One region of the Desulfotomaculum sp. OF05-3 genome, then DNA from elsewhere that is predicted to be linked to it. Evidence: predicted binding sites of a transcription regulator. Region 1 holds the regulator's gene; the other holds the start of a gene.
What was found. The regulator Rex, encoded in region 1, represses fermentation and respiration genes when NADH is low (regulators of the CRP and FNR family bind a similar motif). The targets are predictions, from matches to a motif close to ATTGTTAANNNNTTAACAAT.
Positions count from the first base shown of each region.

Region 2: a site for Rex is predicted at 2,779-2,798, ahead of fucO (lactaldehyde reductase). Genes of this name have one in related genera too.

Region 1 is NZ_QWGO01000001.1:104,735-111,918, forward strand. It holds gene DXA87_RS00435 (NAD(P)H-hydrate dehydratase) at 1-592, opposite strand, end outside; gene acpS (holo-ACP synthase) at 589-957, opposite strand; gene DXA87_RS00445 (redox-sensing transcriptional repressor Rex) at 951-1,643, opposite strand; gene DXA87_RS00450 (ABC-F family ATP-binding cassette domain-containing protein) at 1,920-3,899, opposite strand; gene DXA87_RS00455 (MATE family efflux transporter) at 4,333-5,703, opposite strand; gene DXA87_RS00460 (MetQ/NlpA family ABC transporter substrate-binding protein) at 6,103-6,990, opposite strand; gene DXA87_RS00465 (methionine ABC transporter permease) at 7,170-7,184, opposite strand, start outside.
Region 2 is NZ_QWGO01000002.1:61,908-69,091, reverse strand. It holds gene yfcC (putative basic amino acid antiporter YfcC) at 347-1,858, shown strand; gene DXA87_RS01875 (TetR/AcrR family transcriptional regulator C-terminal domain-containing protein) at 2,090-2,671, shown strand; gene fucO (lactaldehyde reductase) at 2,848-3,996, shown strand; gene DXA87_RS01865 (amidohydrolase) at 4,088-5,398, opposite strand; gene asnS (asparagine--tRNA ligase) at 5,658-7,049, shown strand.

The DNA.
Region 1 (7,184 bases):
CATCCGCGCGGACTGCATCTCCCATCACGCTTCCGTTATCGGAGCTGATGCCCGACGGGATATCGACAGCAATGACTTTCATGTCTTCCTGTCCATTGATCCACCGGATCAGCTTCCGGTATGCGCCCTCCACATTTCTCGAAAGGCCGATCCCGAAGATTGCGTCCAGGATCACGCCCCGGCAGCTTCTTTTTCTCTCCCCGGCCTTTCTAAACGGCTGCACCGGGATCTTCTTTTCCACCGGGTCCGGCAGATCTTCCGCCGTCATCACCGGAATTCCCAGCCGTTTTACGACATTTAGCTGGGCTTCCAGCTCCTCGCTTCCTTTTCCGTCCCGCTGCGGGAAAACGATCTTCACATCGTACCCCTTTAAAAACAGCATTCTGGCGGCGGCAACTCCATCCGCCCCGTTATTTCCAAAGCCGCAGACGGACCAGACGGTCCCTGCCCGTTCTTTCTCCAGTATCTCCTCTGCTTTTTCTGCAACTGCCATCGCTGCCCGTTCCATCAGGACTAAGGATGGAATCCCATACCCTTTGATGGACCTTGCATCGAACTCTTTCATTTCTTTTCCGCTGAGAACTGCTTTCATCCGGCCTCCCCCTCTCCGACGGCAAACGCCATCGCATGGTCCTTCGTGTCTGAGATCGACACTTCGATCTTTGTGATCCCGAGATCTTCTGCTGTTTTTGCGGCTCCCTCATGAAGCTCCACATAGGGCTTTCCAAGAGGGTCTCTTAAGACCTCCACATGAATCGGCATAAACTCCCGGAATCCCGTTCCAAACACCTTCGCCACTGCTTCTTTAACGGCAAAAGTGCCGGCAAGGACCCGGGGATCTCCCTTTGCCTGCCGGCGCTCACGCTCGGTATAAATACGCGACAAAAAAGCCTCTTTATCACAGGCTTTTTTTACGCGCTCAATTTCGATCAAATCACAGCCAACTCCAATCAACATGTCTCATTGGTTCCCGTCTGTTCTGCTTTTTCCTTTGCTTTCCGCTCCCGCTCATCCTGCATGCTGCAGACACGATAGGAAAGTCGCATCAGGCTCTCGGAGAGGTGGACATTCTCAACGACCACATCATCCGGAACATTTAGGTCGGTATGGGCAAAGTTCCAGATCGCCTTGATTCCGGCCTTTACCAGGCGCTCTGCGATCTCCGGAGCCTTGGACTTCGGGATCGTGAGGGCTGCGATCTGCACCTCGTTATCGATAATAAACTGTTCAAGGTCATCGATCCCGCGGATTTCCACACCACGGACCACGAGACCGATCAGCCGCGGATTGGTATCGAACATTCCCTTGATCATAAATCCGCGCTTCTCAAAATTTGTGTAATTGGCGATGGCCTGTCCAAGGTTTCCGGCTCCGATGATAATGAGGTTGTGCTGTCTGTCGATTCCTAAAATCCTTGCGATCTCCGTGTAGAGATACTTAACATTATATCCGTATCCCTGCTGGCCGAAGCCGCCGAAATTGTTAAGATCCTGACGGATCTGGGACGCCGTCACCTTCATTCTGGCGCTCAGCTCATTGGAAGAAATCCTTTCGATCCCCTCCTCCATCAGCTCACCCAGATATCTGTAATAGCGCGGAAGTCTGGAAATAACCGCCTTTGAAATCTGTCTTTCGTCTGTCATTTTCTGGTTTCACCTTCTCAAAACTTTCATATAACGATGGAATCTATTATACTCATATCTATATTATTTGTCAAATCCTTGTCAAAGAATTTAGGCGAATTGGGGCTGGAACTGCCCTAGCCCATAAAAAAGAAAATGTCCCGCCCATGATCTCCCCGACCGGACGGAACATTTTTCTTTTGAGTATATCTATATCTGTTCAACAGGTTTGCTGCTGTTCACACCCTGCGCAGGCAGCAACGGACCTGAGACTCAGCGGATATTAATGATTGCTGCTTATTCAGCCAGCTCCTCCCACTTTTCATACAAAGTCTCAAGTTTCCCTGCGATCTCCTCTTTTTCTTTATTTAACTCCATGAGCTTCGCCACATCGGAGAAAACACTCTCGTCGCAGAGAAGTCCGTCGATCTCACCGTCTCTCGTCTCGAGTCTGTGGATCTCGTCCTCGACCTTTTTCAAGTCATTCTGACGTTTTCTCTGGCGGGCCTGCTCTTCCTTCTGGGCTTTCCAGTCAAGCTTTCCGCCTGCGTCCGCGCTGCTCTCCGCCGCTTTTCCGGAAGTTTCAGCCGCCGCTCCCGTCTTTGATGCGCCGAATCCGACGATTCCGCCGGTAGGCTCCACATTCTCGGTCCCGAAATGGGCGTTCATCATGGCCTCATGTTTTTCCAGATAATAATCGTAGTTACCGATATAATTCATCATCCGCTTTCCGGTGAGATCCAGGATCCTCGTTGCGGTCTTGTTGATAAAATAACGGTCATGGGAGACGTAGAGCACCGTACCGCCGTAATGGCTTAAGGCATTCTCCAGAATCTCCTTCGAAGTGATATCCAGGTGGTTCGTCGGCTCATCGAGGATCAGGAAGTTTGCCTCGGAGAGCATGAGCTTCGCAAGGGAAACACGGCCTCTCTCGCCGCCGCTTAAGTCCCCGATCCGCTTAAACACATCGTCCCCGGTAAAGAGGAATGCCGCTAACGTACTTCTGATCTGGGTGTTGGACATTCCCGGGTAGGCATCGGAGATCTCCTCAAACAAAGTCTTTTCCATGTGGAGCACCTGATGATCCTGATCATAATATCCGATGTGGACTCTGGAACCAAGAATGATCTCACCGTCATCCGGCTCCACAAGACCGTTGATGATCTTTAAGATCGTGGTCTTTCCCGTTCCGTTGTCACCGATAATAGCAACCCGTTCCCCGCGCTTTACATCGAAATTCAGGTCTGTAAATAATGTCTGGGAACCAAAGGACTTCGCCAGACCGTTTACTGTCAGCACATCGTTTCCGCTTAAGATATTCGGCTCCAGGCGGATATCCATGGCGTCATTGACCTCCGTCGGCTTCTCAAGGACTTCGATCTTATCTAACATCTTTTCCCGGCTCTCCGCTCTCTTAATGGACTTTTCCCGGTTGAAGGATTTTAACTTTTCGATGACCGCTTCCTGGTGCTTGATCTCCTGCTGCTGGTTTAAGTACGCCTTCATCTGGATCGCGCGCATCTGCGCCCGCTTCTCGCTGTAGGCCGTATAATTCCCGGAGTAGACCACAGCATGTCCATTGTCCAGCTCGATGACCTTCGATACGATCTTATCAAGAAAATACCGGTCATGGGCAACGATGAGAACGGCACCGCGGTAGTTTAAGAGATAAGTCTCCAGCCATGCGATGGATGACATGTCCAGATGGTTCGTCGGCTCATCGAGAAGAATGATATCCGGGTTTGTGAGAAGAAGCTTGCCCAGAGAAACTCGTGTCTTTTGTCCGCCGGAAAGCGTGGAGATCTGCTTGGAGAACTCCTCCTCCGTAAAACCAAGTCCCTTTAAGACGCCCACGATCTCACTCTTCCAGGCATAGCCGTTGATGAGCTCAAACTCGTGGCTTAAACGGCTGTACTGATTCATCATGGTCTCCAGCTCTTCCCCGGATGCCGTCTTCATGGAATTTTCCAGATCCCTCAGACGATTTTCCATGGCGATGACGGACTTTTTCGCATCCAGCATCTCCTCATAGATAGTCCGGTGGCTCAAAAGATCCTGGTTCTGCGCCAGGTAGCCCAGCGTCTTCCCGCTTCCAAGCACCACCTCACCGGAATCCGGTGCCAGCTCGCCGACAATGATCTTTAAGAGCGTCGATTTTCCCGCTCCGTTGATGCCGACGATGGCAGCTTTTTCATGATCCTCAATATGAAAGGAAGCGTTCTTGATAATATCGTCGCTTCCGAATGATTTGCAGATATTGCTGCAGGATAATATCATAAAATCCTCCTGTTTCTATCACTGTAACAGCCTCACAGCCGCATACTTTTTGTACACCGCAGTTATTTTTACAACTGCTCTTTTATCTTTCAACCGCAAATACAGACTCTGTATTTGCCGGCATTTACTTTTTTATTTAAGCCCAGGGAAAATACGGCCACACCGACGTTTATGATCGTTCCAAGTCCAAACATTTTGTCCTTACAACCAACCGCTTTTTCAGTCCGGCTGCCTGCCTCTTTTATCTTGTCAGTGTCATGTCACATCAAATCCGCCTGATATAACACCATATCGTATTCATATAAAACGACATACGCAGTTAAGTATAACACATATCTCCCATCAGCGCAACGAACACAAAATCAAAAATCCGCTGCCGTTTTCCATGACATTCCGTTCATGTTGAACCAGGCAGCGGACATCTTTATTCATTTTATGCTTCTTTCTCCACCTGATCTTCCCATCTGCTTTTCTTATAGTAAAAGTAGGAGATAACCGCGCACACGATCCACCCAACCGGGTAGCCGAGACCTACGGTGTACTCGTTGAAGGCGATCTTTGTCACAAAGAACAGATAGATCTGCCTGCAGACAACGAAGCTGAAGAGCATAATGCACATCGGGCCCTTCGCGTCACCGGAGCCTCTTAAGGAACCAGCCAGGATCTGGTTGAAGGAGCTGCAGAAGCGGAACGGCACGGTCATCAGGATAAACAGAGTTCCGTAATGCAGAACCGACGGATCCCTGTTAAAAAGGGATACCAGGGATCGCGCGGAGAGCGCCATGACGATGGAGATGCAGCTCAGCGCGCCGACACCCATGAACACCGCCTGTCGGACGCCTTTTCTGGCACGCTTTACATTCTTCGCGCCGAGGTTCTGTCCCACGAAGGTGGTTGCCGCCTGGCCCATGCTCTGGGCCGGCAGGATCGCGAACTGGTCGATCTTCGAGTGGCAGCTCCAGCCCGCCATGATCACCGAGGAACCAAGACCGTTGACGTATGCCTGTACCAGAGCATTGGAAAACGCTGTGAGTCCCTGCTGGACACCGGCCGGAAGTCCGATCCGGAAGATCTCACCGAGACAGGTCTTATTGATATGTAAATCTCTTAAGACAAGTTTATGGGCTCCATCTGTTCTTGTGAGTGTCATGCAGGCCAGGAACGCGGAAACTGTCTCCGCCATCACTGTGGCGATCGCTACACCGCTGATCCCCCAGTGGAATACCGCCACAAAAAGGATATCCAGAACAATATTTAAGCAGCTGCTGATGATCAGGAACAGGAGCGGACGTCTCGTATCCCCCACAGCCCTTAAGATCGCACTTCCCATATTGTAGAGGAACAGCACCGGAACTCCGACAAAGTAGATCTTTAAATACTCACCCGCCGGTCCGACCACATCATCCGGCGTGGACATCCACTTTAACATCACCGGAACGACCCCGATAGAGATCAGGGAGACAAAACATCCGACGATCACCGCGAAGAGGATCGTCGTCTCCACCGCCTCGTGAAGCTTCTCGAGGTTTTTCGCGCCGAAACTCGTGCTGATCACCACACCGGCTCCGATGGAGATTCCGTTAAAGAAGTTCACCAGCGTGTTGCAGATCGCCGTGGTGGCTCCCACAGCAGCCAGGGCCGACGTTCCGAGATAATTTCCCACAACGATGCTGTCCACGGTATTGTAGAGCTGTTGGAATACATTTCCCATGATCAGCGGGATTGCAAACAGCACCAGCTGTTTCCAGATCACTCCCTCCGTCATATCAATGTTTGTTTTTCGTCCACCTTGAGGTCTCGGCATCCGCATTGCCCCTTTCTGACTGTTATTTCTGTTTTATCTCGTTTTTCATGTAAAATTTACCATTAAAATATAATATCTATGTAAATCATACGGGATTTCGGGAGAAAAAGCAAGCAGTTCCATGGCGTCGCTGTCACAGGAAAACCGTTGTCTGTTTCACAAGAAAATTTTGTGAATTCAAGTAACTATTCACCAGGTCTGCACATTTGCTGCTCTGACCGTAAGAAAACATAGACTAAAAGTCAAAAATCCCATCGTCGCAGCCGGTTCGGAATGGATTTTTGCTTGTAATTATGAAGGTACTGAATCGTTACGAATTCACGTAAAAGAAGCAGGAAACCCGCAAGTAAACGGGATATCCTGCCTCTTTGGCCATTCGCACTATTTAGATTCTAAAAATTACTCCCATGTTGGAATGTAAGCGCCCTTGTAAGTCTCCTCGATCACTTTCGCAACTTCCGGTGTGCGGAAATAATCTACAACTTTCTTGTAAAGCTCATTGTCCTTGTCCGCTGTTCTCGCAACGATGATGTTTACATACGGGTTGTCGCTTCCCTCTTCAACACTCTCAAGGAAGATCGAATCTTTCTCCGGGTTTAAACCGTTGTCAACCGCATGGCCGCCGTTGATGACTGCCGCTGCGACGTCCGGAAGAAGGCTTGCTGTGTTTGCTGCCTCAACCTCTTTAATGTCAAGGTTTAACGGATTCTCTGTGATGTCCTTCTTCGTCGGTGTGTAACCAGCCTCCGGATCAACCTTGATGAGACCTGCGGACTCTAAGAGCTTTAACGCACGGCCGCCGTTTGTAGCATCGTTCGGGATCGCGATGATATCGCCGTCCTTGATCTCGGAAACGTCTTTGATCTTGTTGGAGTAAAGTCCTAACGGAGCGATGATGGTCTCACCGATGATGGAAAGATCATATCCGTTGTTCTTGCAGTCATCCTCAAAATATGCGATGTGCTGGAAAGAGTTTAAGTCGATCTCGCCGTCGTTTAACGCACGGTTCGGAAGCGGATAATCCGCAAATTTTACAAGTTCAAGATCAATGTTCTCCTCGGCAAGTTTCTCAATGACCGGCTGCCACTGCTCATTGTTCTCGCCGACTACGCCGAGCTTGATCACTGTCTTCTCGCCGGATGCTGCTGTCGTATCTGCTGCCGCGGAACCTGCTGCTGTTGTGTCTGCTGCCGCTGCTGTTGTCTCTGCCTTCTGGCTGCTTCCGCATGCAGTTAAGGATAATGCTAAAACTGCTGCAGTACCAAGTGCTAAAATTCTTTTCTTCATAATATGTCTCCTCCTAAACTGATTTGTCGCTGCCCGGTTCTGTCCGCATTCGCTGTACGGACCGGACAGTTCCATTCTATTGATACGGCTCAGAAAATTTCCGCGCCGCTTCAAGCTATATGATCGTTTCTTATGACCGGTATTGAAACATACCGACCGCCCAACAAGGGGATACCCTCTTAATGGGTCGTCTT
Region 2 (7,184 bases), on a different contig from region 1:
TTGTATGATACGCAATACAATACCTATGTTCCTGATTGGTTACATAAGTACCAAAAATGCTGATTCGAAATTGTATAAACCTATTAATAGTTACTGTTCACGCCTTGCGCAAACAGTAACTGATTTTGCCGATGCTTCGCATTCCGAATCGGCAAAATCCACTGCCACCACTGTATTGTACGGAATTTTCAGTTCAGAAAATTCCTACCCCTGTACAGCAACTATTAATATGTAGGATTAAAGGAAAAGAGTAATGACGTATCACAGAATTTATGTTAATATAGTAGATACACTACCTGTGCGGGGGATTTCACAGGCAGAGAATACAATTATGGGGGGATAAGCCATGGAGAAAAAAAAGGGCTTCCAGATGCCGCACACTTACATCATCATTTTTGGTGTCATTCTGTTCGCGGCTCTGCTCACCGTATTTATCCCGTTGGGTAAATACGACACAAAAGAAATCACGTATATGCAGAACGGCGTGGAAAAAACAAGAACCGTTCTGGATCCGGAAAGCTTCCAGTATATTCTGGATGAAAACGGAAACAAAGTGACCAAAGCAGCTCCGCTCTTCGGAACCGAGGACTTTGGCGGTCAGGGAATTTTAAACTATGTATTCGAGGGTATGACCGTCGGCGATAAGAATGGTACCGCTGTCGGAATCATCGCCTTCATTCTGGTCGTAGGCGGTGCCTTCGGTATCGTTCTCCGGACAGGCGCGATAGAAAGCGGCATTATGCGGGTCATCGCTTTGACAAATGGACGCGAGATCCTTCTGATCCCGATCCTCGTAGTCCTGTTCTCCCTCGGAGGCGCAGTCTTCGGCATGGGTGAGGAGGCAATTCCGTTCGTTATGATCCTCGTACCGATGTTTATCGCAATGGGATATGACGCAGTTGTCGGAATTATGTGCTCCTACGTATCTACACAGATCGGCTTCGGTTCTTCCTGGCAGAATCCGTTCGGACTGGCTGTTGCCCAGGGTGTTGCCGGTATTCCGGTCATGTCCGGTGCATGGTTCCGTATCCCGTTATGGATCTTCTTCACAGGACTTACGATCGTCTTCACGATGCGCTACGCGGTAAAGATCAAGAAAGATCCGAAGCTCTCCGTTGCATATGAGTCTGATGAGGAATACAGAAAAGAATTCGCAAAGAACGGCAAAGAGATGCCGCCGTTCACTCTCGGCCACAAGCTTGTTCTCCTCACGGTCGCTGCCTGCATGGTATGGACGATCTGGGGTGTTATAAGCGAGGGCTACTATATCCCGGAGATCGCTTCCCAGTTCTTCGTGATGGGTCTCGTTTCCGGTATCATCGGCGTTGTATTCAAGCTGAATGACATGAAAGTAAATGATATCGCAAAATCCTTCGACCACGGTGCTGCCGATCTTTTAGGCGCTGCAATGTGTGTCGGAATGGCGCAGGGTATCATCATCATCCTTGGTGGCACAAGTGCAACCGACGGTACAGTCTTAAATACGATCCTTCACAGCATCAGCGACGGAATGCAGAATTTCCCGCCGGTGATCTCCGCATGGTTTATGTATATCTTCCAGTCCGTGTTCAACTTCTTCGTTGTATCCGGTTCCGGACAGGCTGCCCTTACCATGCCGATCATGGCTCCTCTCGCCGATCTTGTCGGTGTCGAGAGACAGGTTGCTGTTGTTGCGTACCAGCTTGGTGACGCCTTCACAAACTTCATCGTTCCAACCTCCGGCTGCCTCTTAGGCGCGCTGGCTGCGGCAAAGCTCGACTGGGGCAAATGGGCAAAGTTCCAGATCAAATTCCAGGCTGTCCTGTTTACATTCGGATCCATCGCTGTGATCCTTGCCGTTTTGATCGGTCTCTCATAAAAACCGGTCTGCCTTTGGGCTCAGCCATCTGAAGTTCATTCATGCATAACACAAACTCCGTATCATCCGCGTGACTCGATCGCGGATAATACGGGGTTTTTTTGAACGCTTCCCGATGATATCTGAAGAGGGAGCTAACCGGAGCAAAAAGACTTTCTCCCTTGGGAAAAATATGATAGAATTTACTGAATACAATAGCACCGGTCGCGATACCGTAGAAAGGAGCTTTTAATGATCGAATCCAGCACGCCTGCCATGAAGGGGGAAAAAACAAAATACCGTCTCGCCGCAGCCATGAAGGAATGCATGAAGACAACTCCGGTCGATGCGATCACTGTCCGCCAGATCACAGAGCGCTGCGGCGTCACCCGCCAGACCTTTTACCGGAATTTTCTTGATAAATATGACCTGATCAACTGGTATTTCGACAAGCTCCTCGCCCGCTCCTTTGAACATATGGGACGCGGGACCATGGTCCTTGACAGCCTGGAGAAAAAATTTACATATATTCAGGAGGAAAAGGCGTTTTTTGCCGCCGCATTCCGCTATGACAGGCAGAATTCCCTGCGGGAGCATGATTTTAAGCTGATCCTCGCCTTTTATGAAAATCTGATCCGGGAAAAAAGCGGCAGACCGGCCAGCCCTGAGATCCATTTTCTTCTGGAAATGTACTGTCAGGGCTCGATCACCATGACCGTAAAGTGGGTTCTCGGTGGCATGGACCTAACCCCGTCCCAGTTTGCCGGGCTTCTCGTCCGCGCGATGCCGGCAGCATTGCGGGATCTGTTTCTTGAGCTTCATCTGCTGTCCTGATCTATTGTTATTTTGCACAATTTTCTATGTCTTTCTTTTGCAATATGTCGATTTTCCTTAAAGTGTTACACTTGACCTTTTCTGTAACTTTCTTTTTGCCCTTCAAGTTTGTTAATATAATAACAAAAGCACAGAAAGCTTTTGAGAGCAAGTATTCATGGAAGGAGTTTTTTATCATGGCAAATCGTATTATGTTAAATCAGACATCTTATCACGGAGCAGGCGCGATTCAGGAGATCGCGAACGAGGCGAAAGCCCACGGCTTTAAAAAGGCGTTCGTATGTTCCGACCCGGATCTCGTAAAATTCAAGGTTACCGCCAAAGTAACCGACATTCTGACCGCAAACGGTCTTGACTACGAGCTCTACTCCGATATTAAAGCAAACCCGACGATCCAGAATGTCCAGCACGGTGTTGAAGCATTTAAGGCATCCGGCGCTGACTACCTGATCGCCATCGGCGGCGGCTCCTCCATGGATACCTCCAAAGCGATCGGCATCATCATCGCAAACCCGGAATTTGAGGATGTAAGAAGTCTTGAGGGTGTTGCACCGACGAAAAAACCGTGTGTTCCGATCATCGCCGTTCCGACAACAGCCGGTACTGCTGCCGAGGTTACGATCAACTATGTTATCACCGATATCGAAAGAAAGCGTAAATTTGTATGCGTTGACCCGCATGACATGCCGATCATTGCTGTTGTTGACCCGGATATGATGTCCTCCATGCCAAAGGGACTTACCGCTTCCACCGGTATGGATGCCCTGACCCATGCCATCGAAGGCTACACAACAAAAGCTGCCTGGGAAATGACCGATATGTTCCATCTGAAAGCCATCGAGATCATCTCAAAATCCCTGCGCGGTGCTGTGGCAAACACAAAGGAAGGCCGCGAGGGAATGGCTCTCGGTCAGTACATTGCCGGTATGGGCTTCTCCAACGTTGGTCTTGGCATCGCCCACTCCATGGCACACACACTCGGTGCTGTCTATGATACCCCGCACGGTGTTGCCTGCGCAATGATGCTTCCGATCGTTATGGAATATAATCAGGAATGCACCGGCGAAAAATATCGTGAGATCGCGCGTGCAATGGGCGTTGCAAATGTTGATTCCATGTCTCAGGACGAATACCGGAAGGCTGCTGTTGACGCTGTCAAGAAGCTTTCCGCGGATGTCGGAATTCCATCTGTCCTTGAGGCGATCAAAGAGGAAGACCTTCCGTTCCTTGCAGAGTCCGCACATGCAGATGCCTGCGCGCCGGGCAACCCGAAGGATGCCAGCGTAGAGGACCTGAAAGACCTGTTCCGCAAGATCATGGCATAAAAGTGCCTTCTCGCATTTATGAAAAGAGCTCCGGCAAATTGGCCGGAGCTCTTTTTATCTGTCGCTTTTTATCGCATGCACTTCTCACCCATTAGTGCATAATGTCATAAACCACACCGCAGAAGATCTTCACCGCATTCGGAAGAACCTGCTCGTCGATATCGAAGATACGGCTGTGACCCGGGCCGGCTTCGTGGGTGAGGACGCGCATGAAGGTCGCCTGTCCGCCCTGTTCCTGGACGCGGTTCATCATATAGGAGACATCCTCGCTGCCGCCGTTTTTGCTGCTCATTTCCTTCGCAACCGGCAGATGGAGATCTTCCTCGCAGACTCTCTTCACCCGCTCCATCAGCGCCTCACTGCTCGCCAGGGAGTTTGCCGCGCCCATAAGCTTCATCTCACAGGTGCATCCGTGCATTTTTGCCGCGCTCTCGATAATGTTCACTGCGTAATTTTTCATGTACTCGTTGATCTCGGTGGTCTCACCGCGGACCTCGATCTCCATCTTCGCCTCGTCCGCGATAACATTCCGTCCGCTTCCGGCGACAACGGTTCCCACATTTACTCTGGACACGCCGCCGGAGTGACGCGGGATCGCATAAAGGTTTAAGATCGCCGTTCCGACTGCCAGCATGACATTCCGTCCAACCTCCGGTGATCCGCCCGCATGGGCAGATTTTCCGTGGAAGATCACATCATATTTTGTCGTTGCGAGAGAGCCATAGCTTCCCGGAATTACCACTGCCGGATCATCCTCTTTCTTATTTGTCACATGAGAGCCGATCAGGTAATCCACACCGTCAAGGTGTCCGTTATCAACGATGGATTTCGCGCCGCGGACGCCCTCTTCCGCCGGCTGGAAGATCAGCTTTACTGTTCCGTGAAGCTGGTCCTTTATAGACATCAGAACTTTCGCCACACCGAGACCGATGGTGGCATGTCCGTCATGTCCGCAGGCATGCATGAAGCCTTCATTTACGGAGTTAAATCCCTCCTTCGCCGGTCTGTGGCTCGGATCATGTTCCTCGAATACGCCGAGGGCATCGATATCAAACCGCATGGCAACCGTCGGGCCCTCGCCGCAGCGCAGGATTCCGATCACGCCGGTCATTCCTCCCTTTGTGTACTTAACAAACTCCGGATCCGCTCCCTGAGCAATGGCACGCTCATACTGTTCCTCTAACTTTTCCTCAGACGGAACGCCCATTCTGGAATCCTTTTTGCAGACCTGATCTCCGACAAGCACTTCATATCCGAGCTCTGTCAGTTTCCGAGCAATAATGGACGACGTCCTCATCTCGAACCAGCCCGGCTCCGCGTACTTATGAAAGTCACGTCTCTGCGCTGTAAGGTCACCCGCCATCTCATCGCTCATAGTCTTGATCCGATCATAAATATTCATTCGTTTGCCCTCCCGTATGCTATTTTATTATTATTATAGTCGATATTCCGGAATTTTTCTATAAAAATATATTTTTCTATCCCTATTTTACTTACAAATCTTGATGGACTCTGTAATTTCTGCCCGGGAGGCCTTTAAAAAACTCCCGAAAACCCCCGTGTTATGCCCATTTCACCTTGAATCCCCATAAAAAATACGCTATACTAATACCAGATTGCACATTTATCTAAGAAGAGAGATATAAGGAGAAGGAAAAATCATGCAGTTGACAACAGTGAAAGAGCTCTTTAAAGAGCGTGACAAATATTTAAACCAGGAGATCCAGGTCGGCGGTTGGATCCGCAGCATCCGTGATTCCAAGGCATTCGGCTTTATCGTATTAAACGATGGTACAAGCTTCGATACCTTACAGATCGTTTACCATGATACAATGGCAAACTTCGCTGAAGTTTCCAAGTTAAACGTCGGCGCTTCCATTATCGTAAAAGGTACTCTCGTTGCAACACCGGAGGCAAAGCAGCCGTTTGAGATCCAGGCAACAGAAGTTACCGTTGAGGGGGCTTCCAGCGCAGACTACCCGCTCCAGAAAAAGCGCCATACATTCGAATATCTTCGTACGATCCCGCACCTCCGCGCACGTACAAATACATTCCAGGCTGTATTCCGTGTGCGTTCCTTGATCGCTTACGCGATCCATCAGTACTTCCAGGAACAGGGCTTCGTCTATGTCCACACTCCGCTAATCACCTCCAGTGACTGTGAGGGTGCCGGTGAGATGTTCCAGGTAACGACTCTCGATCTTGATAACGTTCCGAAGACTGAGGACGGCGCAGTTGATTACAGCAAGGACTTCTTCGGAAAGCACACAAGCCTTACCGTAAGCGGACAGTTAAACGCTGAGACCTACGCAATGGCATTCCGCAATGTTTACACCTTCGGACCGACCTTCCGTGCTGAGAATTCCAACACGACCCGTCATGCTGCCGAGTTCTGGATGATCGAGCCGGAAATGGCATTCGCAGATCTCGATGACAATATGGCTGTCGCTGAAGGCATGTTAAAGTATGTCATCCGTTACGTTCTCGAGAACGCTCCATCCGAGATGAACTTCTTCAACCAGTTCGTCGACAAGGGACTTCTCGACCGCTTAAACAACGTATTAAATTCCGAATTCGGCCACGTTACCTACACAGAGGCTGTAAAGCTCCTTGAAGAGCACAACGATGAGTTCGATTACAAGGTATTCTGGGGCTGCGATCTCCAGACGGAGCATGAGCGCTATCTGACTGAGAAGATCTTCAAGAGACCGGTATTTGTTACCGACTACCCGAAGGAGATCAAGGCGTTCTACATGAAATTAAATCCGGACGGAAAGACCGTTGCCGCTGTGGACTGTCTCGTTCCGGGTATCGGCGAGATCATCGGCGGAAGCCAGCGTGAGGACGATTACGAGAAGCTCCTTGCCCGAATGAACGAGCTCGGATTAAAGCCGGAAGACTACGGTTTCTATCTTGATCTGAGAAAATACGGCAGCGTCCGCCACTCCGGTTTCGGTCTCGGCTTCGAGCGCTGCGTAATGTACCTCACAGGAATGGGCAATATCCGCGACGTAGTTCCGTTCCCGCGTACCGTTAATAACTGCGAATTATAAAGAAACAGCAGCCCGCCGCGTCCTTTCGATGCAAGGCAGCCGCAAGGGAGCGCACAGAGATCTGTTGCGCTCCTTTTCACATTTACGCGACAGCAATCCTCTGGTGACCGAACTGCCGCGGTAACCTGAGAAACA